One region of the Bacillus sp. WC2507 genome, then DNA from elsewhere that is predicted to be linked to it. Evidence: riboswitches for the same ligand, from Rfam matches in the RefSeq annotation. Region 1 holds a riboswitch; each other region holds the start of a gene.

The links. A riboswitch is a leader RNA that binds a small molecule or an ion and turns the genes downstream of it on or off. The one in region 1 is predicted to bind S-adenosylmethionine.
Region 2: it holds a riboswitch for S-adenosylmethionine, as region 1 does, so the genes downstream of both, ACUN28_RS00520 (peptide ABC transporter substrate-binding protein) here and mtnW (2,3-diketo-5-methylthiopentyl-1-phosphate enolase) in region 1, are expected to answer to the same signal.
Region 3: it holds a riboswitch for S-adenosylmethionine, as region 1 does, so the genes downstream of both, ACUN28_RS02050 (bifunctional O-acetylhomoserine aminocarboxypropyltransferase/cysteine synthase) here and mtnW (2,3-diketo-5-methylthiopentyl-1-phosphate enolase) in region 1, are expected to answer to the same signal.

The regions. Positions count from the first base shown of each region.
Region 1 covers NZ_JBQXPN010000001.1:1,652,887-1,660,863, reverse strand. The annotation lists gene ACUN28_RS08980 (pyridoxal phosphate-dependent aminotransferase) at 1-878, shown strand, start outside; SAM riboswitch class I at 943-1,050, shown strand; gene mtnW (2,3-diketo-5-methylthiopentyl-1-phosphate enolase) at 1,115-2,359, shown strand; gene mtnX (2-hydroxy-3-keto-5-methylthiopentenyl-1-phosphate phosphatase) at 2,356-3,015, shown strand; gene ACUN28_RS08965 (methylthioribulose 1-phosphate dehydratase) at 3,012-3,650, shown strand; gene ACUN28_RS08960 (1,2-dihydroxy-3-keto-5-methylthiopentene dioxygenase) at 3,628-4,140, shown strand; gene ACUN28_RS08955 (hypothetical protein) at 4,448-4,723, shown strand; gene ACUN28_RS08950 (DUF3909 family protein) at 4,775-5,107, opposite strand; gene ACUN28_RS08945 (NAD(P)-dependent oxidoreductase) at 5,113-5,991, opposite strand; gene ACUN28_RS08940 (serine hydrolase domain-containing protein) at 5,996-7,132, opposite strand; gene ACUN28_RS08935 (GGDEF domain-containing protein) at 7,223-7,977, opposite strand, start outside.
Region 2 covers NZ_JBQXPN010000001.1:81,874-89,850, reverse strand. The annotation lists gene ACUN28_RS00520 (peptide ABC transporter substrate-binding protein) at 1-1,502, opposite strand, end outside; SAM riboswitch class I at 1,635-1,739, opposite strand; gene ACUN28_RS00515 (aldo/keto reductase) at 1,892-2,725, opposite strand; gene proC (pyrroline-5-carboxylate reductase) at 2,727-3,530, opposite strand; gene ACUN28_RS00505 (GRP family sugar transporter) at 3,743-4,594, opposite strand; gene modB (molybdate ABC transporter permease subunit) at 4,896-5,570, opposite strand; gene modA (molybdate ABC transporter substrate-binding protein) at 5,576-6,382, opposite strand; gene ACUN28_RS00490 (helix-turn-helix transcriptional regulator) at 6,517-7,464, shown strand; gene ACUN28_RS00485 (DUF3948 family protein) at 7,682-7,783, opposite strand.
Region 3 covers NZ_JBQXPN010000001.1:370,675-378,651, forward strand. The annotation lists gene ACUN28_RS02040 (YjjG family noncanonical pyrimidine nucleotidase) at 1-660, shown strand, start outside; gene ACUN28_RS02045 (chloride channel protein) at 704-1,933, opposite strand; SAM riboswitch class I at 2,253-2,357, shown strand; gene ACUN28_RS02050 (bifunctional O-acetylhomoserine aminocarboxypropyltransferase/cysteine synthase) at 2,451-3,749, shown strand; gene metA (homoserine O-acetyltransferase MetA) at 3,733-4,638, shown strand; gene ACUN28_RS02060 (homoserine dehydrogenase) at 4,778-6,073, shown strand; gene ACUN28_RS02065 (YczE/YyaS/YitT family protein) at 6,097-6,723, opposite strand; gene ACUN28_RS02070 (LacI family DNA-binding transcriptional regulator) at 6,821-7,798, shown strand; gene ACUN28_RS02075 (SGNH/GDSL hydrolase family protein) at 7,809-7,977, shown strand, end outside.

The DNA of each region.
Region 1 (7,977 bases):
TGTTTGGCGGAAAGGCTGGATTAGTAGAGTTACCAGTTTGTTTTACAAACCCTGGTGATACTATTCTTGTTCCAGATCCAGGCTATCCAGATTATTTATCAGGAGTTGCTTTAGCAAAAGCACAATTTGAAACAATGCCGCTTATTGCAGAAAATAATTTTTTACCAGATTATACAAAAATTGATAACTCTATTGCCGAGCGTGCGAAATTAATGTTTTTAAACTATCCAAATAATCCTACCGGTGCTACTGCATCAAAAGATTTCTTTGATGAGACCATTCATTTTGCAAATAAACATAATATATTAGTTGTTCACGATTTTGCTTACGGTGCTATTGGGTTTGATGGTCAAAAGCCCGTTAGTTTCTTACAAGCAGACGGTGCCAAAGATACAGGAATTGAAATTTACACTTTATCGAAAACTTTCAATATGGCTGGATGGCGTATTGCTTTTGCCGTAGGGAATGAAAGTGTCATTGAAACAATTAACTTATTACAAGATCATATGTATGTTAGTATTTTTGGTGCAGTTCAAGATGCTGCCCGTGAAGCACTTTTAAGTTCACAATCTTGCGTCGTAGATCTTGTAAATAGTTACGAATCTCGCAGAAATGCTCTTATTTCAGCTTGTCACTCAATTGGTTGGAATGTAGACATTCCAACAGGATCATTCTTTGCATGGCTTCCTGTACCAGAAGGATATACATCTGAGCAATTCTCTGATATTTTACTAGAAAAAGCACACGTTGCAGTTGCTCCTGGTGTTGGATTTGGTGAGCACGGCGAAGGCTATGTCCGCGTTGGTCTCTTGCATACAGAAGATAGATTACGAGAAGCCATTAATCGAATTGATAAATTAAATTTTTTCAAAAAATAATTGACAACATGAAAAATATCTGACAAAATTCAGTTATCTTAAAAATTTAAACATTTCTAAATACTTCTTATCAAGAGCAGGTGGAGGGACGAGCCCGACGAAGCCCGGCAACCGATCTACATAATTGTAGACACGGTGCTAATTCTCGCAGCATTACGCTGACAGATAAGGAGCTGGTTGTAAAAAAACCTCTCCTTAGCTGAGAGGTTTTTTTATTTAACTAGGAGGGTATAACAATGAGCGGAATTATAGCGACGTATTTAATCCATGATGATTCACATAACTTAGAAAAAAAGGCCGAGCAAATTGCACTCGGTTTAACAATTGGCTCTTGGACTCATTTGCCACACTTATTGCAAGAGCAACTAAAACAGCATAAAGGTAACGTCATCCATGTTGAGGAATTAGCTGAACAAGAACATACCAATTCGTATTTACGTAAAAAAGTAAAACGCGGGATTATTAAAATCGAATATCCGTTATTAAACTTCAGTCCAGACTTACCAGCAATTTTAACAACTACATTCGGAAAACTATCACTTGATGGCGAAGTGAAATTAATTGACTTAACTTTTTCAGACGAGTTAAAAAAACATTTTCCTGGTCCAAAGTTCGGCATAGATGGTATTCGAAACCTTTTACAAGTGCATGATCGTCCCCTTTTAATGAGTATTTTTAAAGGAATGATTGGACGAAATATTGGGTATTTAAAAACGCAATTACGCGATCAAGCAATTGGTGGTGTAGATATAGTAAAAGATGATGAAATATTATTTGAGAATACATTAACACCTCTTACGAAACGCATTGTATCTGGAAAAGAAGTTTTACGATCCGTATATGAAACATACGGACATAAAACGTTATATACCGTAAATTTAACAGGACGAACTTTTGATTTAAAAGAAAATGCGAAACGCGCAGTGCAAGCTGGGGCTGATATTCTATTATTTAACGTATTTGCTTACGGACTAGATGTACTACAATCACTTGCAGAAGATGATGAAATCCCAGTCCCTATTATGGCACACCCTGCTGTAAGTGGTGCTTACTCAGCATCAAAGTTATATGGAATTTCATCTCCATTATTACTCGGAAAGCTATTACGTTATGCTGGCGCTGACTTTTCATTATTCCCATCTCCATACGGAAGTGTTGCGTTAGAAAAAGAGGAAGTTCTTGCTATCTCAAAACATTTAACTGAAGACGATGCATTTTTCAAGAAGAGTTTTTCTGTTCCGTCTGCTGGTATTCACCCTGGTTTCGTTCCCTTTATTCTACGAGATTTCGGTAAAGATGTTGTTATTAATGCTGGCGGAGGAATACACGGACATCCAAATGGAGCACAGGGCGGCGGTAAAGCTTTCCGTACTGCAATTGATGCTACTTTGCAAAATAAACCACTCCATGAAGTAAATGACATAAATTTGCATAGTGCACTACAAATATGGGGAAATCCTTCTCATGGGGTGAAATTATGAGTATTCAAGTATTTTGTGATTTCGATGGAACGATTACAAATAATGATAACATTATGTCCATTATGGAAAAATTCGCACCACCAGAAGCCGAAGAAGTAAAGAATAGAATTTTATCACAAGAGCTGTCTATTCAAGAAGGTGTTTCTCAATTATTTCAATTAATACCTACTAATCTGCACGATGATATGATTCAGTTTTTAATAGAAACTGCTGAAATCCGTAGTGGTTTTCATGAATTTATACAATTTGTAAATGAAAAGAATATTTCTTTTTACGTTATATCAGGTGGAATGGATTTCTTCGTCTATCCACTCTTACAAGGACTCATTCCAAAAGAGCGAATTTACTGTAATGAAACAGATTTTTCAAGTGAATACATTACCGTTAAGTGGCCTCATCCTTGTGATCATCATTGTCAAAATCATTGCGGATTATGTAAATCATCACTAATCCGTAAATTAAGTGATACGAATGACTTCCATATTGTGATTGGAGATTCAATTACTGATTTACAAGCTGCGAAACAAGCGGATAAAGTGTTCGCTCGTGATTTCCTTATTAAAAAGTGTGAAGAAAATCATATTTCTTATACACCTTTTGAAACATTTCACGATGTTCAAGCTGCATTAAAACATTTGTTGGAGGTGAAATTATGAAACAACTGTTTCGTCAATGGTATGACTTAAGCGAGATAAAAAAAGAATTAACAACACGAAATTGGTTTCCAGCAACGAGTGGTAATATTTCTATAAAGGTTAGTCATGAACCACTTACTTTTCTCATTACAGCAAGTGGTAAAGATAAAACAAAAACTACTCCAGATGATTTTCTATTAGTAGATTATCTAGGGGTTCCCGTATTAGAGACTGAATTACGTCCTTCAGCAGAAACAATCTTGCATACACATATTTATAACAATACGAATGCCGGGTGCGTACTTCATGTTCATACAACTGATAACAATGTCATCACAAATTTATATGGTGATGTAGTCACCCTTCAAAATCAAGAAATTATTAAAGCTCTCGATATTTGGGAAGAAGATGCAACAATTCACATTCCTATTATTGAAAACCATGCCCATATCCCAACGCTTGGAGAAAACTTCCGAAAGCATATACAAGGTGACTCGGGAGCAGTATTAATCCGTAACCATGGTATTACCGTATGGGGACGAGATAGCTTTGATGCAAAGAAAAGATTAGAGGCTTACGAGTTTTTATTCCAATTTCATATAAAACTATTATCAATTCAAGGAGGCGTTTCTAATGGCGCAAATTCGTATTCATGAAATAAATACTCGCATTGAAAATGAGGTGGAAGTATCTAAATTTCTACAAGAGGAAGGCGTTTTATATGAGAAATGGAACATCTCTAAGCTTCCTACTCATTTAAATGAAAATTATTCGTTAACAGATGAAAACAAGGCTGAAATATTAGCTGTGTTTTCAAAAGAAATCGCTGATGTTTCAGCGCGCCGAGGTTATAAAGCACATGATGTCATTTCACTTTCTGATAGCACACCTAACCTTGATGAATTGTTAATTAATTTCCAAAAAGAACACCATCATACTGATGATGAAGTTCGCTTTATTGTTAGTGGGCATGGCATCTTTGCTATTGAAGGAAAAGATGGGAAGTTCTTTGACGTTGAACTTGAGCCAGGCGATCTCATATCTGTTCCTGAAAATGCAAGACATTATTTTACCTTGCAAGATGATCGCCAAGTTGTAGCTATTCGTATTTTTGTTACAACTGAAGGCTGGGTTCCAATCTATTAAGGTAGTTAGTTGAATAAAAGGACTTGGACCCCCTTTTCCAACCTTTTATTCACTCTACATATATACATCCTCCTATGGAACAGGCTTATTTCAAAAATGAAATAAGCCTGATTTTTTATTTTTCTCAAACGTATGAATCCATCCGTTCAAAAACAATCTTCTCCTTCTAGTTTTCAAGTGTATTTCTTAATACTTTTTGAACATTTATTGAACTTTTTTTGAATTTTTTCTGAAAATTCTGTTTTGTATATGATATACTACAATTAACTAAAAAGGAAAAGAATATCGCAAACAGAGGGGGATAATCATGAGTTTACTTATCGCACTTATACTGGGGGTTACGTGTGGAGCACTTCCTGTTATTCTAGGAGCTATTATGGAAGAGTTAGAAGTTGGTGTTTTAGGTTTTGTCGCATCTTGTGTAAGCGCTTTATTTTTTGGTTTGTTCGGTGCTATTCCTGTTTCAATTCTGTGTGCATTTTATATAGTACGCCATGCTCGTACAAAACAATTTGGTCCTAATCACATCGCGCAAGTTATTCCATTCCCAATTGAACGGTGCCGCCGGGCTTCTAGCTTATAATTATAAAAATTAAATATACCTAAATAAATAAAAGCCCTCAAATGAGGACTTTTATTTATTTTCTTCTAGAAATTGAAACAATTCTTGTAAATGTAGGACATCTTCATTATAGCTAACAGATACGTGACATATACCGTCAATCTCTGCTTGCATATAAAGATCAACTCCATCACGATCATATTTCAATGCCAAATAAAATTCCATTTCTTCTAGCATCTTTTTTGAAGTTCGAATGACGTAATGCCCTTTCTCATCTCGTCCATATTCGAATTTCGGTTCAAAATCATATTTTTGTTTAAAAGCTTCTTTTTGTTTTTCACTAATTTGTATACAAGTTGCTCGTTGTACAGCATCAATCATCTCATCAAATTTTTGAAGATCCATCTCAATTACCCCCTTATGTACTTTTTGTATAACACTTGTGTTCCGCTATTCTCTTCCCCATCTTTCATTAACTCTTCATACAATTCCTTCGCCAAACTTAAACCTGGTACTGGTAATTGCAATTTTTCAGCCTCATCTAAAGCAATCTTCATATCTTTCATAAAATGCTTTACATAAAACCCTGGTTCAAAATCTCCCTTCAACATTCGAGGAGCTAAATTACTCAATGACCAGCTACCTGCTGCCCCCGTTGAAATACTCTCTAATACTTTATCTGGGTCTAGTCCAGCTTTTTTTGCATAAGCAACAGCTTCACATACTCCAATCATATTAGAAGCAATCGCAATTTGATTGCACATTTTTGTATGTTGTCCACTTCCAGCTGGTCCTTGCAACTGAATATTTGTTCCTAGTTTTTCAAATAACGGTAAACATTTTTCATATATTTCTTTCTCGCCACCAACCATAATTGCGAGTCTTGCTTCTTTCGCACCAACGTCTCCTCCAGATACAGGCGCATCTAACGTATATACATTCTTACTTTTACCTGTTTCATTAATACGTTTTGCCAATGTTGGTGTAGATGTCGTGAAGTCAATTGCTATCGTGCCTTCATTTGCATTCTCCAAAATTCCATCTATCCCAAAGTACACTTCTTCTACATCATGTGGATATCCAACCATAGTCATTACAACATCAACTTGCTTCACTAACTCTTTCGGTGTATCACACCAATTCGCACCATCTTGTACTAAAGAATCTGTCTTCGTTTTCGTTCTATTATATACATATACTTTATGACCGTCTTGCATTAAATGACGCACCATACTTTTTCCCATTACACCAATACCGATGAAACCTATTGATACATTTTTACGTTCCATTTTCTCATCCCCTTTGTTCTAATAAATCACTTACCGTCTTTCGGAACTCTTTATTAAATTCATCATCCATACTATTTTTCACATTTGAAAATAAAATAACAAAAGTTCCTTTTTCTTTATTAAAATTATTGAAAGTGTTCCAACCAGATAGTACACCATGATTATGAAAATAATCCGGATATATATAAAAACTAAATGCATATTCTCGTTCTGCTGAAGGTGAAAACATCGCTTGTATACTTTGTTCAGAAAGAAGTTTCCCATTTATAATCGCTTCGTCTAACTTCTTCATATCGCCAACTGTCGTATACATCTCACCGCATCCGTATAACCAATCCATTAACAATTTTTGTGCAGGTTCAAGTACATTCTCTTTCTTTACATATCCTTTAGTAAAATGCTGATCTCCCTGAGCCATATTTCCCATACCAGATTCATGCATTTCTGCTTTAGCAAATATATTTTCTTTTATGTAATCTCCTAAAGGTTTTTTTGATATACTTTCTATAATATAAGCAAGCACCATATAATTATAATCTGTATATCTCCAACCTGATCCTGGTGGAAATTCTAATTTTTGACTTCCAATCCAATTTACTAAATTTTTACGGGAAGCCGCATTCACTTTACCTTTTCCACTTTCTGGTAAACCTGATGTGTGTGTTAACAAATGATATAAGGTGATATTTTTATCTACTGGAAAAGAGGGAATATATTTATTTACATTGTCTTGAATATTTAGCTTCCCTTGTTCCTGTAGCTGTAAAATAGATGTGGCCACGACTGTTTTCGTAATAGAACCGATACGATATTTTGTTTGAGGCGTGTTCTCTATCTTATTTCGAACGTCAGCATATCCATAGCCTTTATTCAATACAACATGCTCTTTATCTGTTACTAAAACTGTTCCATTAAATTGCTTTCCTATTAAATATTGATCTAATTTTTGAGATATACTAGCATAATCAATTTGTTGTTCTTCTTTTTCGTCTATATTCTCTTGTACTTCTGATTCAATAGTAGGATTCACTTTAGTTGTTAATACAGTGCTTTCCTTTATATTGGGATTATAGAGAAAATAGTATACTCCACCACAAAATACAGCAGACAGCGAAGCCATCGTCATTATTTTTTTTATCATGTTGTTCCTCCATAATTCCTTCGTTCAAAATCCCCCCCACACTCTATTATCAAACAATAAAAAAAAATCGCAACAATTTGTTGCGAAAAATCACTTTTTTTCTTTTCTATATACACACACTTGATTTTTCCCATTTTTTTTTGCTTCATATAATGCAATATCCGCTCGTTGCATTAATTCTTCTCTTGTAATCCCTTGTTCATATAACGCGACTCCAAAACTCGCTGTTAATTTCGAAATTCCTGAGAATTGCTTTGTTTCAATGAAAAATCGTAATGATTCCGCAACCTGAAATGCTTCTTTTTCTACTGTATTCGTTACTAATATAATAAATTCTTCTCCTCCCCACCTTGCAAATACATGTTGCTGCTCCACTTTAGATTTCATAAGCTCTGCAAGCTGAATTAATGCTAAGTCACCAAAATCATGACCATATGTGTCATTTACTGTTTTAAAATTATCTATATCAAATAAAATAAGTGCTATTTTTTCATCGTTACGCATTGCATTATCCCATTCTGCCTCTAGTATTTGTTGGAACTTCAAACGATTATAAATCTCTGTTAATGAATCTATCATAGCAAGCCTTTCTTGTTCTCGATAGATTTCATCTAATTCTGTAATCTCTGTACACTTCACAATAAATCTTGATAAATCTTCTGGCAGTGGTGTCGCACGCAATAAAAAAGTTGACACTTCCCCTTCATAATTGGACATCTTAATTCTTCTATCATAGGATAATGTATCATCTAACCATGTTATATCATGAGTTGTTGAATAGTATCCAGTTTCTCTAATCAAATGTTCAGCAAATACTAAATGTTGCTCACGATAGGTAAACAAAT
Region 2 (7,977 bases), 1.6 Mb from region 1:
TTCTCGGATGCCAGTAATGCTTCCCAGCGAGCTTTTTCATCACCAGCTAAAGTTGTTTTCACTTTTGCTATTGTTTCATCGAACTCCTTATTAGAGTAATGATCTAAGTTGTAAGGGTTATTCGTTGTAAATAGTTCAAGGAATGTAATTGGATCCGCAAAATCAGGGCTCCAGCCGTCAATTCCGATTTCGTAGTCACCTTTTAATAAAAGTGAAACTTGTTGTTTACGCGGTTGTGGTTTTACATTTACTGTTAATCCGTCTAAATTCTTTTCTAGTTGCCCTTTTAAGAACTCGCCAGTTTTCTTCTCAAGGTCACCATCACTTGTTAATAATTCTAATGTGATCTTTTCAGAACCAAGCTCTTGTTTTGCCTTCTTCCACAATTCTTGTGCAGATTTTGTATTGATTTTTGTTAAATCCCCGTTTGCAGTACGGAAGTCTGTTCCGTCAGGCCCCTTTGTAAAGTTTTTCGGCACGAGACTAAAGGTTGGTGTAGAGCCATCATTTAATAACGTATTTACAAAGGATTTTCGATCAATTGTTTGATCGATTGCTTGGCGTGCAGAAACATTTTGAAGTACTTTGTTTTGTTGATTCATACGTAAAAACTGGACCCCTACGTTCGGGCGTTCTTTAAAGTTGGCATCTTTTTTATATTTATCAACGAAGTCAGATGTTAGTTTTATACGGTCTAATTGTTTAGATTCGAATAAATTTACTTCTGTAGATTTTTCTTTTACGACGTTAAAATTGATTTCTTCTAGTTTGACAGTATCTTTATCCCAATAGCTAGGGTTTTTCTTGAATTTAAAGCTTTGTTCATGCTTCCAATCGCTTAGTGTAAAAGCTCCATTGTACAAGATTGCATTATCTTCTAAAGCGTACTTATCACCTTGTGCTTTAAAGAATTCCTCGTTAATTGGTAGAAATGTTGGGAACGCTGTTAAGCTAATAAAATACGGAACAGGACGCTCTAATTCTACCTCAAACGTATGGTCATCAATTGCTTTTACACCAAGTTGGTCGGCTGGAAGTTCTTTGTTGTTAATTTTTGTTGCGTTTTTAATATCAAAGAATAAAAATGCATATTCAGAGGCTGTTGCTGGATCGACAGCTCTTTGCCAAGCGAAGACGAAATCTTTCGCGGTAACAGGCGTACCGTTTGACCATTTTGAATCTCGTAAATGGAATGTGTATTTCGTTTTATCGCCACTTACTTCATGAGATTTTGCAACACCAGGGACAGGTTTGTTACCTTCACCAAGATTATACAAGCCTTCAAATACGTTTCTCATCACTTGACCAGAATCAGTATCTGTAGCACGAGCTGTATCCATTGTTCGTATTTCAGTAGGTGAAGATAAGTTTAAAACCTGTTTACTAGGTGCCTCGCCTTTTGCATTTGCTCCGCTTGCTTCGTTTTTATAACTACCGCAACCAGTTAATAAAATACTTACTCCTACAACTGATGCGATACCGGGTACAAACTTCTTTTTCATTTGATTTTCCTCCTAAATAATTAAGTTTGGATGATGATGAGGGAAATGAAAAATAAAAAATCCCTCTTTTCGTATTGAGAAAGAGGGATTTTTACGTACAAGTTATGCACCCGTATATAAACGAAGTCCCTCATTCTATCTTTCAAGCACAAAGCTTGCAGGAAGTGGCACAGTATTCAAAATGAACCTGCTGCCGAGGTTTCAAAGGGCCAGTCCCTCCACCTCTCTTGATACAATGAGTAAACGAATAAATTTTATTAATTTTTGTGTTTCTTTGATAATTCAAAATCTTACACCTTGGATAATGAAGTGTCAACCGGATGGAATATAGTTTAAATTTTCAGTTTTATTTAACGTAAAAACCACTGCATATGGCAGTGGTTTTTCTACTAGAAGTTAAAGTTATCTGGATCTGGACCAACGCGACGATCTTCATTTAGAGCTTGAATTGCTTTCATGTCATCAGCACTTAATTCAAAATCGAATATATTTGCATTTTCAATAATGCGATGTTCTTTAATAGATTTAGGGATTGTTACAACTTCGTTTTGTAGATCCCAGCGTAAAATAATTTGTGCAGTTGATTTATTATATTTTGTAGCAATGTCTTGTAATGTTGGGTTATCCAGTAGCTGTCCTTGCATTAATGGCGACCAAGCTTCAAGCTGAATGTTATGTTCTTTACAGAAAGCATGTAATTCTTCTTGTGCTAAACGTGGGTGGTATTCCACTTGGTTGACCATTGGCTTAATTTCAGCAATTTCAAATACGTCTTGTAAGTGGTGAATGTGGAAATTACTCACACCGATAGCGCGAACACGGCCATCTTTATAAAGCTTTTCTAATGCTTTCCATGATTCAGTATATTTCCCTTTTACAGGCCAATGTACTAAATATAAATCTAAATATTCTAGACCTAATTTTTCTAATGTAGTTTCAAATGCTTGGAGTGTTGTTTCATATCCTTGATCGCTATTCCATACTTTTGATGTAATAAATAATTCTTCACGTGAAACACCTGATTCACGAATCGCTTGTCCAACGCCTTCTTCATTTTGATAGATTGCTGCAGTGTCGATGCTGCGGTAGCCATTTTTAATTGCTGCTTTTACAGAATCAATTACTTCTGAACCATCTTCTACTTTAAAAACACCTAAACCGAACCAAGGCATTTTTACACCGTTATGTAATGTTGTATAGTCTTTTAAACTTGTTAAACTCATATTATTTCCCCCTAGCTTTTTTGTTTGTTGCTTCTACTGCTTTTTGAATTGCCTCTGAAAAATTATACTCATATAAAGTTTTGAGACCTTCAGCTGTGGAACCACCTGGCGTTGTTACTTGTTCGCGGAGGTTAGCCGGATTTTGCGTTTGTTCAAGCATAGAAGCAGAGCCAGAAATCATTTGAATGACAAGGTGTTTTGCGGTTGCTTCATCGACTCCATAACTTTTTGTTGCTTCAATCAAGCTTTCAGCAAAGTAATAAAGGAAAGCTGGTGCACTTCCAGTAACTGCAGTAAGCTGATGAACTTCCTCTTCAGTGCAAAGTTGCGAAGTACCAATGCCTCTTAAAAGCAGTTGCAGGGTTTCTTGATGCATCTCGGTTACTGATTGTCCCATTGTATATAAGGAGATTGACTTCCCAATTTCAGCAGCTGTATTTGGCATAATCCAAGCAACAGGCGTGTCCTTAGGTAGTCTAGCTTCTAAATAAGATGGGCCAATGCCAGCAGCTACCGTTACGACAAGTTGATTTGATAGTAACGGAGATAACTCTGCTAATAATTCTTCATGTGCAGAAGGCGGCATTGCTAAAACAATCGTATTAACAGATGTAACATGCTGCTTCCAATCTGTTGTAATAGACACATTATAGCACCCTTTTAATTGTTCTAGCTTTTCTACGTTGCTACGGTTAGAAACGATAATTTCTTCGATGTATTCTTTGCTTGTTTTAAGTAATCCGGAAAATATAGCTTCTGCCATACGACCAGCACCAATAAATAAAATTCGATGTTTAGTTAGCATATCCTTTATTCCTTTCTAGTGGAGATATGTTATAAAAAACGATACCATTTTTAAGAGAATTTTGTAAAAAGAAAAGACTTATCGTGAAAAGGATGAAAATGGAGGGAGGAGGGTTAATGCAAATAAGGTTATAAATATTATTATATTTAAAAAATAGTTGTAATAAAAAATCCCTGAAGCATAATTGCTTCAGGGATTAATAGACTATAAGTTTATGCTTTTGTCATACCAAGTAATACAGCGCCGCCGATAATTAAAACACTACCTAGTGCAATAAAGATCAATTGACGTTTTGTTTTCTTTTCACCTAAGAAGACAATCGCACCGAATGTTGAGATAACGATTCCAGTTTGAGATAATGGGAAGCTTGTTGCCACTCCAACACGTGGTAATGAAAGAAGTAAGAATAAGTTTCCTGTTCCCCATAGTAAACCAGATAAAGCATTACGGATTGCATATTTGTTAAATGGCTTATGTTTAGATGTCAGTACAACCGCACCAACAAACATACCAACTGCTTGTGGTAAAATAGCAGACCAACCATCGATATTATACCAACGAATGATAATTACATATACAAGGTAGCCGAAAGTAGAAACAATTAAAGTAAGAAGTCCTTTTTTCAATTGTCCTGGTGGCTGAGCATTTTCTTTGTCATCTAGTGATGTGAATACAACACCAACTACGATTAATAGGATTGCAATCGTTCCCATAATGATTGTAGTAGTAGTAGTCCACTCACGGAAAGCGATAACCCCAAAGATAGAAGTTGCAACAAGTTGCATACCAGTAGAAATCGTTACAGTAGTAGAAACACCTAACTTTTCAACTGTTTTTAATTGGTTTACTTGTCCTAAAGCCCAGAATAAACCTGAAATAAAACCAACAATCAAGATTGTCATTGTTAAAGCCGGTTGAGTAAATACATACATAATTGTTGCGAAGAATAGAGCACCGATTGTCATACCTACCGTTTGGCTATATGCACCACCGCCCATTTTTACGCTTACTAATAAGATGTTTCCCCATGCAATTGCAGGAAGAAGCGCTAATAAAATGTCCATTACAAGACTCCCTTCGGTTTTCTATACCAATATAATTACATATCGTTCTAACGATCGGTAATGCCCCACTAATAGAGTAGAAGATTACCGATCGCTAAAACAGGATGAAGAACTTACGATATAAATGCGTTTTCATTTCTTCATTTTTTGAAACACCTCCATATAATAACAGGAAATTGCCTATTTTAGAAAGTGAATTCAAATAAAATGTATATTTAAATAAAAGGTAAAATTCAGTTATTTCCCGATGGTATATTTTATTTCCTAAGAAATAAAAAAAGCAGCTTCAAAAAAAGCTGCTTTAAGAGTTAGTGATTCTTTTATTAATAAGCTGAATACATAGCAAAAATAGGAGGGACATACTAATAGTGATAACTACTAGTGTCCAGGCGAGTTGCATATTACTTGCATCAATTGCCATGTAAATTGCAGTTGGGATCGTCTGTGTTTTACCAGGAATGTTCCCAGCAAACATGAGTGTAGCACCAAACTCACCGAGCGCACGAACAAAGCTCAAAATCATTCCGCTTAGTAAGGCAGGAAATGCAAGCGGAAGTGTGACGTGTAGAAAAACTTGATATTCACTTGCACCAAGGTCACGAGCACTTTCTTCAATTTGTACATTCGCGATAGAAAATCCTGTTTTTGCTGATTGGTACATAAGCGGAAATGCAACAACTGTAGAAGCAATGATAGCAGCAGTAGATGTGAACATAATAGACTGCTGAAATATTGATTCTATCCACGTTCCAATGGGACTGTTATTTCCAAAAATGATAATGAGAAAAAAGCCGATTACAGTTGGCGGAAGTACCATTGGTAATAAGAAAATAGTTTCTAATATTACTTTATATCTCCATGAGGAGCGTGCTAGTGCTCGTCCGATAATCGTTCCTAAAATTGTAACGATAATGGTGGCACATGCAGCTACTCGTAAAGATAGAAAGATTGGTGACAAAATAACATCAAAGCTCATGGCAATTATGATAGGACTGTAAATCCATATTTCTTAAAGATAGATTGTGCATCTTTTGACTGCAAATACTCATAAAATGAAGTCGCCTCTTTCTTATGCTTAGATTCCTTTATAATACCTAAAGGATAGTGGATTGGTTCATGAGAAGTCGCTGCTGCTGTTTCACCAATCTTTACTTTGTCTGAAATGAGAGCATCTGTTTTATATACAATACCAGCATCGACATTACCTGTTTCTACATATGTTAACACTTGGCGAACATCTTTTGTAAATACGATTTTATTTTGAATGTCATTCCATAGATTTTCATGGGTGAGAGAAGCCTTTGCGTATTTTCCCGCAGGTACAGATTCAGGTGTACCAAGTGCGATTTTCTTAATTTTTTCATCTTTTAAATCTTGAATTTTTGTAAGAGAACTATCTTTTGGGACGACTAGAACGAGCTCATTTCCAAGAAGATTTTTCCCTTCTTTTTCATTAATGAATCCTTTTTTAACAAGAGTTTGGAATTTATCTTCAGCTGCTGAGAAGAATAAATCAGCAGGTGCACCTTGTTCAATTTGTTGTTGAAGTGCACCAGAAGCGCCGAAGTTAAAAGAAAGTTTAATAGTAGGTTCTTTTTCTTTATATTTTGTTTCAATTTCTTTTAATGCATCTTGTAAGCTTGCAGCTGCTGATATAGTAAGTTCGACTGTTTTTCCTTCTTTGGCAGTTGATTTCTCTTTCTTCTCTCCGCTTGTACATGCAACACTAAATATAAGAAGAAAAGAAAGTATAAGTGCCCCGATGGATCGTAATGTAAACTTATTCATAAAAAAATCCCCTTTCGTTTTGACATATTCAATTATAACTAAATATAACTAAATATAACTAGTTATAATTGAATATAATTTGAACGATGTAGTTGTTTTTAAAATATAGGAGAAATATTCTTTTCTTTGTTACAATGAAGAAAGAAAGTGAGGAATCGTCTATGGATCATCATTCCTACACAACGGAAGAAGTAGCAAAGCGATTAAAAGTATCGAAATTAACTGTATACGACTTAATTAAAAAAGGAGAACTTCCTTCTTATAGAGTTGGTAGACAGATGCGCATTGATGCAGAAGATTTAGAACAATATATTAAGCAAATGAAAACGGGGAAAATACAAGGTACTCCTGTAAAGAGCGAAGATAGTAGAGGCTTGGGTACATGTATTATTAGCGGGCAAGAACTAACATTAGATATGCTGGCAAAACGTATAGAAAATCGCCTGCCAAGTTCAAATATATTACGGGCATATCAAGGTAGTTTAACGAGTTTAGTAAAGATGTATCAAGGAGAAGGAAGTATCGTTAGCTTGCATTTGTTTGATGGAGAAACGGATACATATAATGTTCCGTATGTAAAACGTATTTTAGTTGGACAACCATGTATTATGATTAATTTATTAGCAAGGAACGTTGGGTTTTATGTGCAAAAGGGGAATCCAAAAAATATAAAAACATGGGCTGATTTATCTCAATCGTCTATACGATTTGTAAATCGAGAAAAAGGTTCTGGCATTAGGGTGTTAGTCGATGAACAATTGCGAATTCAAAAGTTAAATAAAGAACGTATTAGTGGATATGAATGGGAAGAATCAAATCATCTTGGTGTTGCCACGCAAGTCGCGAATGGAAAAGCTGATGTGGGAGTAGGTTCAGAAAAATTTTCGCAAATTGTAAATGTAGATTTTATTCCAATCATGAAAGAACAGTATGATTTAGTGATTTTGAAGAATAAAGAAAATGAAGAGCTGATTGAAGTCGTGAAAGACATTCTACAATCGGAAGAATTTCATAATGAATTAAAAGCAATTGGCGGATACGATATGACGAAAACAGGTCAAATTATATATGAAATAAAGTGAAACTTTAATCAGTGGGGGTTTTCTTCATCCCCCACTGATTATTAGTTGAACCAATCGGACTTTTATGGGCAGTTGATCCCCCACCAAACTTCTTTGCTTTCGCTGAATTTTGAGGTGGGGGTCTTACTGCCCATTAAAGCGGGATAAACTAAAAAGCTGCTTGTCTATAAGACGAGCAGCTTTTTCTATATATAAAGGGGTTTGGGGAAACAAAGTGTTAAACAAGACCTTGAGCAAGTGTGTAAATGAAAGCTGTAAGAAGAGTCGCTCCACTTGCAAGTCCTAAAAAGTCTGATTTGTTGAAAGTAATGTTGTTCATTATAATCTCTCCTTATTTGTTTAATGTAGTTGCAATAGCTTTTGCATCGACAAGTGCGGATAGCACCATGCCCATTGTATTTAAAAATTTGTTTGATTTCATTTTGTTCATCATGCGTATCCGCTCCTTTTCGAATTGTTGTTGCCCTGCTTTATGTCTTAATTATAGGAAATATGATCGGTTACAACTATCGA
Region 3 (7,977 bases), 1.3 Mb from region 1:
GATACATTGTTAGATTTTCAGAAGGCAGAGAAAATGGCGTTACGTATGCTTTTTGAAGAGAAAGGGATTCCTCTAACTAGCGAGGTTGAAGTGCAGTATAAAACAATTAATAAAAGTCTTTGGGATGCTTTTGAAGAAGGTAAAATGAACCGTGATGAAGTTGTAAATACACGGTTTTCGATTTTGTTTAAAGAATACGGGGAAGAAGTAGATGGGATATTATTCGAAAATAATTATCGCAGTTACTTAGAAGAAGGGAATCAACTTATACAAGGCGCGTTTGAATTTATAAGTCAAATTCAAAGTGAGTACGATTTATATATAGTGACAAATGGTATTTCTAAGACGCAAGATAAACGTTTACGTAATGCAGGATTACATACCTTGTTTCAAGATGTTTTCGTTTCCGAAGATACAGGATTCCAAAAGCCGATGAAAGAGTATTTTGATTATGTTTTTGAACGAATTCCTAATTTTGCTCCTGAAGAAGGGCTCATTATTGGGGATTCGTTAAGCGCTGATATTAAAGGTGGATATGTAGCGGGAATTGACACTTGTTGGTTTAATCCAGAAAAGAAATCAAATAATAGCGAGATTGTGCCAACATATGAAGTACAAAATTTTGAAGAGTTATATGCAATATTGAAGCAGCGTGTGTAATGAAAATAGGCAGTGGAACTTTTGTCCCTACTGCCTATTTGTATTAGCTTGTAGTTTCGTTGTTTTTAGGAAGTGGAAATGCATTACCAATCGCTGCCGCTCCAAGCATCGGGAATAGTAAGTTGAGCGGGAAAAACATGAGCAATAGTAATGTTATAGCAATTGGTTTTCTTAATGCATAGCTTGAAATTGCTGTTGTTACGATGGCTACCGAAGCGATTGGATCTATAGGGATAATGGAAGCTATAGCATATCCGATACTAGATCCAGCAAATATAATCGGGAAAATATGCCCGCCACGCCAACCTGTATTTAAACAAACAGCAGTAATACATAATTTTAAAATCCCTGAAAGAAGTAGTACCCAGAAGGATAAATGGCTCCATTCAACGACTAAATCTTTTAATTGATGTTCTCCGGAGAATAACGTGTACGGGAGAAAAGTTCCTGTAATTCCTAATAAAATACCACCGATAATTCCAAGTGATAGTTTATATTCTTTTAAGGGATGGATTAATTTCTCTAATGTGAATTCTAATTTGAAATAAAAGAATCCAACTATAGCACCAATACTAGCAAGTGGTAGAAAGGCAATCCATTCATTAAGAGATAGGGAACCCTCCCCAAAATCAACGATAAAGGATCCACGATTATCGAATTTACTAAGTAATAAATAAACGGAAAAACCAGCGAAAGTGGTAGCTAAATATACAATTGCTTTTTTTCCTTTAGAAAATTCGTTAATTTGCTCACCCTCATTTTCATTTGGAGCTAAATAACCGAATAATGGCGCGTTAAAAATTACACTTAAAGTAGCACCGATTCCAACCTCTGTTAGTTCATTCATTCCTTTTAAGGCGAATGTAAAGCGATCGCCTACCCATGTACAAAGTCCACCGATAATTCCAACAAGTGCTGCTTCGGGACCTAAGCTAGCTCCAAATATTAAAACGATAATCGCAGTTAAAGTAGCTTTATGTACAAAACGGTATTCAATTCTACCTGTTTTTTTATATTCACCCATTACTTCCGGCATAAGACGTGGATATGTGCCGAAGTATTTTTGGGTTAAACCAACGAGAATCCCACCGATAGTTGTTACACAAATAGTGTAATAAGGGGGAGAAGAGAAAATAGTAGGTAAGTATCCCCAAATAAAGTGAATGCCGATATTTATTGTAACTAAAAATAACCAGACTGTTGCTCCTACTATAGAGCCTAAAAGAATGCCGTATAGGACGAGCATATAGTGCATGTCTTTTGTATTTGTCATGTGATACCTCCGTTATGTAAGTTTTAATGTCGAAAGGATTAAATATACTACTGCGAAATGAGATGAATATGTATAGTATCTTTTTGAGAGGTTGGCTTATTCAATATATTGAGGTCTCGTGAGAATTTGGAATGTATACAGTTAAACTACGTATTTAATTCTATATATTAATCGGGGGTTTTAAAAGGTCTTTTTCAAATGAATATGGAATATATTTCTTTTGTTATGCATGTAAACTTATTTGTAATTAATTTTGAACATTCAGAAAAACCAATTGACATTAGGAAATTATTGCTATAAAATCAACGGTAATTGCATAGTCTTATCAAGAAAAGGTGGAGGGACAGGCCCGATGAAACCTTGGCAACAGCCGTATAACGGAATTGTGCCAAATCCTGCAGGTAATAATCCTGAAAGATAAGAAAGAGCCTTTAGAGCGTGTTTTCAAACTGCTCCTTTCTTGTTTTCAGGAAAGGAGCAGTTTTTTTATTTTGTATAAAAGAAAGGAGAATGAGAGATGGGAGAATCATGGGGAAAAGGAACAATTTGTGTGCAAGGTGGCTATACACCAAAGAATGGTGAACCGCGTGTTTTACCGCTTTATCAAAGTACAACGTATAAATACGATACTTCGGATGATTTAGCGGCGCTATTTAATTTAGAGGCAGAAGGATATATCTACACGCGTATTGGAAATCCTACTTTAGCTGCATTTGAGCAAAAGTTAGCGGATTTAGAGGGTGGTGTAGGAGCTGTTGCAACGGCTTCTGGGCAGGCTGCTATTATGCTTGCCGTTTTAAATATTTGTAGTAGCGGAGACCACTTGCTTTGTTCTTCAACAGTTTATGGCGGAACGTTTAATTTATTTGGAGTGAGTTTGCGTAAGCTTGGTATTGATGTTACGTTCTTTAATCCGAATTTAACTGCTGATGAAATTGTGGCCCTTGCTAATGATAAGACGAAACTTGTTTATGCAGAATCGTTAGGAAATCCAGCGATGAATGTTCTAAATTTCAAAGAATTTTCAGATGCAGCGAAAGAGTTGGAAGTACCTTTTATCGTGGATAATACATTAGCAACTCCTTATTTATGCCAAGCATTTGAACATGGAGCAAATATTATCGTTCATTCTACGACGAAATATATTGATGGTCATGCAAGTTCTTTAGGTGGCATTGTTATTGACGGAGGGAACTTCGATTGGACAAATGGGAAATATCCTGAACTTGTTGAACCGGATCCAAGTTATCACGGCGTAAGTTACGTTCAAAATTTTGGTGCAGCAGCTTATATTGTGAAGGCACGTGTTCAATTATTAAGAGACTACGGAAACTGTATGAGCCCATTCAATGCGTATATTAGCAATATCGGCTTAGAAACGCTGCATTTAAGAATGGAGCGTCATAGTGAAAATGCTCTCGCAGTTGCTAAGTGGCTTGCTAACCATGAACGTATTGAATGGGTGAATTATCCGGGATTAGATAGTAATGAAAATTACTCGTTAGCACAAACGTATTTGAAGAAAGGTGCTAGTGGTGTTTTAACATTCGGCATTAAAGGGGGATTAGAAGCAGCGAAAGAATTTATCGCAAATGTAAAACTAGCAACTCTCGTAACGCATGTAGCTGATGCGCGAACTTGCGTCATACATCCTGCTAGCACAACGCATAGACAATTAAGTGCTGAGGATCAGCGTTTAGCTGGCGTCACATCAGATTTAATTCGTTTATCGGTCGGTATAGAAGATGTTTCTGATATTATTGCAGATTTAGAAGCAGCGCTAGTCGGAGGCAAAGAACATGCCGATCATAATTGATAAAGATTTACCAGCTCGCAAAGTGTTGCAGAAGGAAAATATTTTTGTAATGACGAAGGAGCGAGCAGAAACACAAGATATCCGGGCATTGAAAATTGCTATATTAAATTTAATGCCTACAAAGCAAGAAACAGAGGCGCAATTACTTCGTTTAATTGGCAACACACCGTTGCAATTAGATGTTCATTTGCTTCATATGGAATCGCATTTGTCCCGTAATGTAGCACAGGAACATTTAACGAGTTTCTATAAAACATTTCGTGATATTGAGAATGAGAAATTTGATGGACTTATTATTACGGGAGCACCAGTTGAAACTCTTTCTTTTGAAGAAGTAGATTATTGGGAAGAGCTTAAACGTATTATGGAGTATTCAAAAGAGAATGTAACATCTACGCTTCATATTTGCTGGGGGGCACAGGCTGGTTTATATCATCATTACGGCGTTCCAAAGTATCCTCTTAAGGAAAAAATGTTCGGTGTATTTGAACATGAAGTCCGTGAGCAACATGTGAAATTGTTACAAGGGTTTGATGAATTGTTTTTCGCCCCGCATTCTCGTCATACAGAAGTACGAGAGAGTGATATTAGAGAGGTGAAAGAATTAACATTATTAGCAAACTCTGAGGAAGCGGGTGTGCACCTTGTTATTGGGCAAGAAGGAAGACAAGTGTTTGCGCTCGGGCATAGTGAATATAGTTGTGATACGTTAAAGCAAGAATATGAACGGGACCGCCAAAAAGGGTTAAATATTGATGTGCCGAAAAATTATTTTAAGCATAATAATCCAAATGAGAAACCACTTGTAAGGTGGAGGAGCCATGGGAATCTATTATTCTCTAATTGGCTGAATTATTACGTGTATCAAGAAACCCCTTATGTACTATAAAAAGATTGTGTAACACGTGGTAACGTTTTCTTTGTAAAGATCAGCTTATATTTTTCCGAATGTTCAAAAAACATTGTTTTTCAGATTTTTTACTCATATAATTTCATCTAAACACAATTTTTGAGGGGTGGACAGTATTATGAAAGAAATTCAAGTTGGTTTATTAGGTCTTGGGACAGTTGGTAGTGGTGTAGTTCGTATCATTACAGATCATCAAGAGCGACTTATACACCAAGTAGGTTGTCCTGTAAAAGTAACGAAAGTACTAGTACAAAATATTGAAAAAGAGAGAGAGGTAGAGGTACCTTCTACTCTATTAACACAAGATGCAAATGAAATTTTAGATAATCCAAATATTGACGTTGTCATTGAAGTGATGGGTGGCATTGATGATGCAAAAGTATATATTTTGCAAGCTTTACAAAGTGGGAAGCATGTTGTGACTGCCAATAAAGATTTAATGGCGTTACATGGTGCGGAACTCTTAGCGGTAGCAAAAGATAATAAAGCTGATTTGTTTTATGAAGCAAGTGTAGCTGGAGGGATTCCGATTTTACGAAGTATCGTAGAAGGACTTTCTTCCGATCTTATTACGAAAGTAATGGGAATTGTAAATGGAACGACAAATTTTATTTTGACGAAAATGTCAGATGAAGGGAGAGCATATAACGACGTGTTAAAAGAAGCTCAGCAACTTGGATTTGCAGAAGCAGATCCAACATCAGATGTGGAAGGTTTAGATGCGGCAAGAAAAATGACAATTTTGGCTACCCTTGGTTTCTCTACAAATGTAGAGCTTGGAGATGTGAAGGTAAAAGGGATTACTTCTATTACAGAGGAAGATATTGAATACAGTAAGAGTTTAGGATACACGATTAAATTAATCGGTCTTGCGAAGCGGGATGGTGAAAAATTAGAGGTTACAGTTGAACCGACGCTACTTCCAAATACACATCCTCTTGCGGCCGTGCAAAATGAATATAACGCTGTATATGTGTACGGTGAAGCGGTCGGGGAAACGATGTTTTATGGACCAGGTGCAGGAAGTTTACCAACAGCAACAGCTGTTGTTTCAGATTTAGTAGCTGTAATGCAAAATATTCGATTAGGTGTAAACGGAAATAGTGCGGTATCCCCGCAGTATAAAAAGGTATTAAAAGAGCCAGACGAAATTGTTGTGAAGAAGTTTTTAAGACTTCATGTAAAAGATGAAATTGGTGTATTTGCAAAAATTACTTCATTGTTCTCTGAGCGTGGTGTTAGTTTTGAAAAGATAATTCAAATGCCGCTTGAAGAGAAAGGAAAAGCTGAAATTGTAATTGTAACGCATCGTGCGTCTCTTGCTGATTACGAGTACATTCTACATACATTGCAAGGGTATGAAGAAATAGATTGTTTGAAAGCAAACTATCGAATTGAAGGGGATGCTAAGTAGTATCTCCTCTAATAAAAAACCTATTAAGCAGCTTGCTTAATAGGTTTTTTTCTATTTAAAATCTGCGTGCCAATTTGAATAAATGCTTGGATAATCCAGCCTGTTGTAAAGGATAAGATGATTGTTCCAAAATAGATAGGTCCATCCAATAAAAAGCTTAATGTTAAAAATAAAAACGCTAATGAAATTTCTGTTCTTCTAAACGTCCACTTCTTTTTCTCAGCAACGGTTAAAACGAAAGCTTCTTGAGGCGCCGCGCAAAGGTTTGTAGAGACGTAAAGACCGATTCCAGCTCCAACAAATAGATTTCCACAAATAAGTGTTATATATTTTGGAAGAGAGCGGATAGCGTCCATAATAGTTGTAATGGAACCAATCCAATCAACAAAAAGCGAAATAAGAACCATCGTCACAATTGTACCAATTGTTATTTGTTTTTTATTCCAAAAGAGTACGATAAGTGTAAATGCAAAATTAATCATGAAAATCCAAAAACCGATACTTATCCCAAAATTTTGATATAGTGCAATAAAGAAGGAATCATAAGGGCTAAGTCCAAAGGAAGTAATTGTCGTCATCATATTAATACCGATGGCGAGAATAAGTAGACCACCAATGAAAAATATATATTCTAATTTGAATCGAAGCATAGTTGTATATCCTTTCAAAATGTATTTGCTAGGAAAGGATATATTGTGGAAAGCTTACCAGGTCAAGGGAGAATTTTTGCGAGAAGGGGAAAATGAGATGACGAATATAAGAAAGATTGCTGAACTTGCTGGGGTATCTGTTTCAACTGTTTCACGTGTACTGAATAATCATCCATATGTGAATGAACAGAAACGAAAAGAAATTTTAGCAATTATAGAAGAATTAAATTATACGCAAAATGTGAATGCAATTCATTTAGTGAAAGGAAAAACGAATGTCATTGGCGTTTTATTACCGCACGTAAATGATCAATATTATAGCGCTATTATCGAGGGAATATCAAAGGAAACAGCAAAAAATAATTATAATATGATGCTTTGTCAGACGAATTATAGTGAGGAAAGAGAATTAGAAATTTTGAATATGTTAAAAATGAAAAAGCTTGATGGGGTTATTATATGTTCCCGGGCAAATAGTAAGGAAAAGCTTGAAGAATATACGAAATTTGGTCCAATTGTTATGTGTGAAGAAATAGAATCGAATTTCATTTCGAGTGTGCATATTGATTACTATAAAGTCTTTTCGCGCGGGATGAAGAGCTTAATAGATGCTGGCCATACAAGTATTGGGTATTGTATTGGAAGAAATAATAGTATTAATAGTCAGAGAAGAAAACAAGCATATGAGGATTCGCTTCAACAGGTTGCTATAACACCGATAGAGGCCTGGAAGTTTAAGGGCTGTTTTACGGTGGAAGATGGGCGTAATGTAGTCAGAGAATGGGCTCGTATGTCTGTAAAACCGACGGCGTTTCTTGTATCTTGCAACCATATTGCAGCGGGTATGGTAACAGAGGCGAAAAAACAAGGAATTCGTATTCCAGAAGATATTACGATTATCGGCTGTGATGATCAAGATGTGGCAGATATTTTAGGCATTACGACGATTTCATATTCTAGTAAAAATGTAGGCGTGAAGGCATTTGAATTATTATATGAAAAGATTAATGATGAGAAAATAGATGTAAAGCACGTAGAGTTATTGCCAGAATTAGTACATAGGGAAACAACATAATAGATAAGGTGTGAAAATCGCTTTTCAAAATTGCGTTTGGTATAATTATGGACAATCTATAAGGGCTAAAAGGGGTTTTGATATGAGATCAAAAGTAGTAAAAGTAATTCTACTCATTACAATTGCATCTTTCTGTTTATTTGCATATGGCTTTGTTTCAGGTGTAAATGATGTATTAA